Regions from separate parts of the Paraburkholderia lebeckiae genome, predicted to be linked through region 2. Evidence: predicted binding sites of a transcription regulator. Region 2 holds the regulator's gene; the other holds the start of a gene.

Region 1 (2,396 bases), on a different contig from region 2:
GGTCGAGCGACGTGAGCTTCAGCACGCGCCGGTTGCCGAACTTCGCGAGCAGCCACGCGCCCTGGCCGGTCGGCGCGGCACTGATGCGCGCGGTGAAGCCGAGCGCGTCGAGGATGGCTTTCGCATCGCGGCACAGCGCGAGCAGGCCGCCGAAGAGCCGCAGACTCGCGCCGATCTCGACGACGACCGTCGCCTCATCGAGCAGCGCGACTTCGGGCGAGAAGCGCATCAGCGCGATACCCACCTCGCGATGGGCCGCCGCCTCGCGGCCGCTATCGCGCTCATACATCTCGGTCTGCGGCGATAGCGTCAGCACGCCGCCGCGCTTCATGCCCGGACGCACGCCCGCCGAGCGCGCGGCGGGGTCGGCCATGACCACCTTGTCTTTCTCCAGCACCGCGCAGCCATGCGCGGGCTCAGGCGACCACTTCGGTCTGAAGACCTCGAGCGGCAACTTTGGCAGATGAACGGCGAGAAAGACGCGCATGTCGGGAAAGCAGAACGGGGGTGGGTTGAAGGGGAATCGACAGGGGCTCTGCGCGAGCGGGCCCTCGTCGTTTCACGATGTCGATGGTGAGACCTTCGGCCGATGGCCTGAGCGCGAGCCGCAGCAGCGCGGGGGATGCCTCCTGCGCGGTGGCGAGCGGCCGCACCATGATGAAAAGCGTCTCCGACGACTGCGCGGCCAGATGCAAACGGCGCAGCGAGGACGCCTGCGCATACTGCGCCCAGAAGATCAGCGCGCCGCAACTGCCGGCGCGCAGGATCTGCTCGGCGGACCACAGCGCGTCGGCGGTTTTCGGCGCATTGATCCGCAGCACCTGCTGCAGCGACAGGCCGATGTAGTTGAGCCCGAGGCCGTCCGGCGTATGCGGCGGTTGCACGAAGACGAGCGGACGCTCGCCGACGGCGCTGAGCGCGGGCTGCAACAACCGCAGTTCGCCGACGCCGGCCTGCTGCACGAGCAGATCGACCAGCGCGCCGAGCGGCCAGCCGCCGCCGGGCAACTCCGCCGACAGGGCCGGATAACCGGTATCGACGCTGCGGCCGCGGCCAGCGCCAAGCTGGGACGCCCGCCACAAGGTTATTCCCCCCGACTCCGAATACATAGTTGTATCGAGGGCACCATCAATGGAGCGCGCCCGTTCTTCGGGGGTGCGTAACTGCTGTCCGGCTGTGGCAGTCAGAGTCACGATCAGGCTCCCAATAGTACTGTACAAATATACAGGTATTTTAGCCCAAGATCCCAACTTTTAGATAGGCGACACCGGGCTGTCAGGAAACCGAATTCGTTGGACTAGCGCGCAGTTAGCCAGACGCAAAAGCACGGAATTGACCGGACTGCAGGGATAAATGGAAATCAAAGGACCACCGGGCGGCGCAGTTACGTCCCAGCAACTTGCCGACGCGGCTTCGCTGAAGGAGGGTGAGAGGCGCTTGACAGTCGAGCGGTCAGAGGTGCAACGGCGGGTATCGGAGTTGAGCCGTCGCTCGATACTGCAGCTCACGGACGTCAAATAGAGCGAGACCTGCTGCCAGCAGCCAGGTCCCAGTCTGGATTCCGCACACCGGCACGCGAAGGCCTAACTCTTTGCGACGGGTGCGGGAGGTACGGGCAGGATGATCTCAGAAGCAACCTTCCAGTCCTTCCCGACCTTTATCCAGTTGATGATCATCAGAAACGGCTTGGGAGTTCCGTCCTGCCCTGCATACGAGACCGTGATGTTCACCGGCGCGTAGGATTGCGCTACGTCCGGCGTCAAGCCGACGACCTTGAGCTTTGAGTAATCCGGTCGGAGGACGACCGGGCCGGAGGTGCCGATGTCGTGCAGCTTCCGATCGATTGCCTCGTTGCCCCAGAAGCCTGCCCAGTTCCCCTCGGAGGGAATTGCGCTTTTGGCGACGAGAAGGGCCGAGGGGGATTGCCAGAACATCTCGTGCAGAGCCTTGAAATCGTGCCGGTTGGCTAATTCCATGAGCTCGCCGAACTCTGATTTGATCGTGTTCAAGGCCTGAGCGTCCAGCGGCTCCTTGTAAGCGGCAGGAGCAGCCGCGAGAGATCCGGCGGAGACGGTCAAGGTGATGGCAGCGGCCAATAACGTCCTGTGCATGGTCAGCATTCCTTTGGGGATTCCATAGCTTCGTTGTGGTGCGGAGCAATCCTACGCGGCCTTCCTGGCGGAGTTCGCCGCGCCCCAGAGCGAGCCCGGATTAGCGTGGTCGGGGTAGAGTTCGAGCATCGCGTCGTAGAGTTGGACGACCACCTCGGGACACAAGGCCCAGCATATTCGATCGGCTGATCGGAAATCTTTAAATTCCCTACGTCCGTTTTCTGGCGTGCGCTTAACTCCTCCCGCTGGGGATGCGGATTTCGGGTCATTGCGCTCGTATGTGCG
Region 2 (2,396 bases):
CTTCTGGTCGTTGCCGCCCGGTCGATGCTCGGCGTACGCCCACGCGGCCAGGTAGTTCCAGCGCGCGCCGCCCGAGGTCTTCGGATTCGGCGTCACGATCGACACGCCCGGCTTCACCAGATCGTCCCAATCCTTGATGTGCTTCGGGTTGCCCTTGCGCACCAGAAACACGATCGTCGACGTGTACGGCGATGCGTTGTCCGGCAGACGCTTTTGCCAGTTCTTGTCGACGAGCCCCTTGTTCGCGAGCGCGTCGATGTCATAGGCGAGCGCAAGCGTCACGACGTCGGCCTGCAGCCCGTCGAGCACCGAGCGAGCCTGCGCGCCCGAGCCGCCGTGCGACTGCTTGAAGGTGACGGCTTCGCCGGTCCTGGCCTTCCATTCCTTGCCGAATGCCTGATTGATGTCCTGATACAGCTCGCGCGTCGGATCGTAGGACACGTTCAACAGCGTGGTGTCGGCGTGCGCGACGCCGCTTACGCCCAACATGCCGAGCGCACCCGCCGCGCCGACGGCGAGCGCCGCGATCAGTTTTCTGGTTCGAGCCGCGAGCCCCGTATGCCGATGGTTCATTTCAATTTTTCTCCGCGTGATGTCCGCTGGTGAGCGTCTGGTGTTGTTCTGCGTCGCGGTCACGTGCACATGAGCGCCAACCGGAGGCCAGTCTATCGAAGCGCTTTCATCATTAAAAATAATGTTTCTTCATTTTTTAATACTCAAAAGTGGTAACGACAGATGCGCCGGCTGCTGGGACGCCGAAAACGCCGTCGTGTCGCCGATCAACGACGTCTCAGCGCGCCCCTTGCGCCGAACTTAAAGTAAAGCTTGAAATGCGCCGAATACTGTATAAAAATACAGTCACCTGTTCATACATACAGTGGCCATGACAAAACTCACCGCACGACAGCAGCAGGTTTTCGATCTGATCCGCCGCGCGATCGAACGCACCGGCTTTCCGCCCACCCGCGCGGAAATTGCCGCCGAACTCGGGTTCAGCTCGGCCAATTCCGCGGAAGAGCATCTGCGCGCGCTGGCGCGCAAGGGCGTGATCGAACTCGCGGCCGGCGCGTCGCGCGGCATCCGCCTGCTGTCTGGGCAGGAGGACGCGCCGTATCAGTTCACCCTGCCGCATGCGGGCCTGATGCAGTTGTCGTTGCCGCTGATCGGCCGGGTCGCGGCGGGTAGCCCGATCCTCGCGCAGGAACATATCTCGCAGCACTACGCGTGTGACCCGGCGCTGTTCTCGAGCAAGCCCGACTACCTGCTGAAGGTGCGCGGCCTGTCGATGCGCGACGCGGGCATTCTCGACGGCGACCTGCTCGCGGTGCAAAAGCGCACCGAAGCGAAGGACGGCCAGATCATCATTGCGCGGCTTGGCGACGACGTGACGGTCAAGCGTCTGAAGCGCCGGCCGAACGGCATCGAACTGATCGCCGAAAACCCCGATTACGACAACATCTTCGTGGAAACCGGCAGCGCCGATTTCGCGCTCGAAGGAATCGCGGTCGGGCTGATCCGTCCCAGCGAGTTCTGATCTTTCGCTGTCGCCAGAACGCTTGCGCCGGTTTGTCCGACCCGAGCCGCATTTACGCCCGAATTTACGCCCGCATCTACGCCGCATCGCCTGGAGAGACTCATGGAACGCCTTGCCCGCCTGTTGCCCTTTCGCCAGTTCGGCCGTCTGCGCCATCTGCGCAAGCTCACGCCCTGCGCACTAATCGAGGCGCCCGCTGCGCGCACGCCGTCGCTCTTCGACGCGACTGCCGAAGCTTCCGGTCTGCCGTCGTCGTTGCCGGCGTTCGCGCGCGTGTCGCTGAATTCGGCGCTGAACATCGCCGAGCCCGCGCGTCGCGCGCCGGTGCGGGTCTATCATGGACCGTCGCGACTGATCATGGTCGGCACGGTCGACGCCGTATGCCGTATGATCGATCGCTGCATAGCCGACGAAGCCAACGTGCACGGCGCGGTGTTCGAAGCCTGAGCGAATCCTGAGTACGCATGCAACAAGCACTTCGGATGTTCAGAGATTCGCGTGGGATGGGATCGTTCCGACCTCGCCGTGGTCGACGTTAGATCATCACTGACGTGGAGTCCCATTCGATGACAATTCGGAAACGCACACAGGGCAGCGCCACCCGGCCGCTGCTGATCACGCTGATCGTGGTGATCGTGATTGCCGCGCTGGGCTTTATTTATGCGTCACCGTATCTCGCGGTGAACAATCTCAAACGCGCCGCAGATGCGCGCGACGTGCAAACTGTCAATCAATACGTGGACTTTCCCGCGCTACGCGATAGCCTGAAGCAACAGGTGGGCGCCATGCTGACACGCCGACTCGAGGCGGATGCCGGCAACAAGATGGCCACGATCGGCGCGGTGATCGGCGTGACGCTGAT

Evidence for each region. Region 2 encodes LexA, which represses DNA repair genes until DNA is damaged. Its sites were predicted from a motif close to ACTGTATNNNNATACAGT; they were not measured.
Region 1: a site for LexA is predicted at 1,212-1,229, ahead of imuA (translesion DNA synthesis-associated protein ImuA). Genes of this name have one in related genera too.

The regions. Positions count from the first base shown of each region.
Region 1 covers NZ_JACHDK010000012.1:152,131-154,526, forward strand. The annotation lists gene HDG39_RS22735 (Y-family DNA polymerase) at 1-487, opposite strand, end outside; gene imuA (translesion DNA synthesis-associated protein ImuA) at 417-1,109, opposite strand; gene HDG39_RS22745 (hypothetical protein) at 1,584-2,120, opposite strand.
Region 2 covers NZ_JACHDK010000002.1:81,215-83,610, reverse strand. The annotation lists gene HDG39_RS03675 (sulfate ABC transporter substrate-binding protein) at 1-573, opposite strand, end outside; gene lexA (transcriptional repressor LexA) at 884-1,534, shown strand; gene HDG39_RS03665 (hypothetical protein) at 1,637-1,981, shown strand; gene HDG39_RS03660 (DUF2939 domain-containing protein) at 2,101-2,396, shown strand, end outside.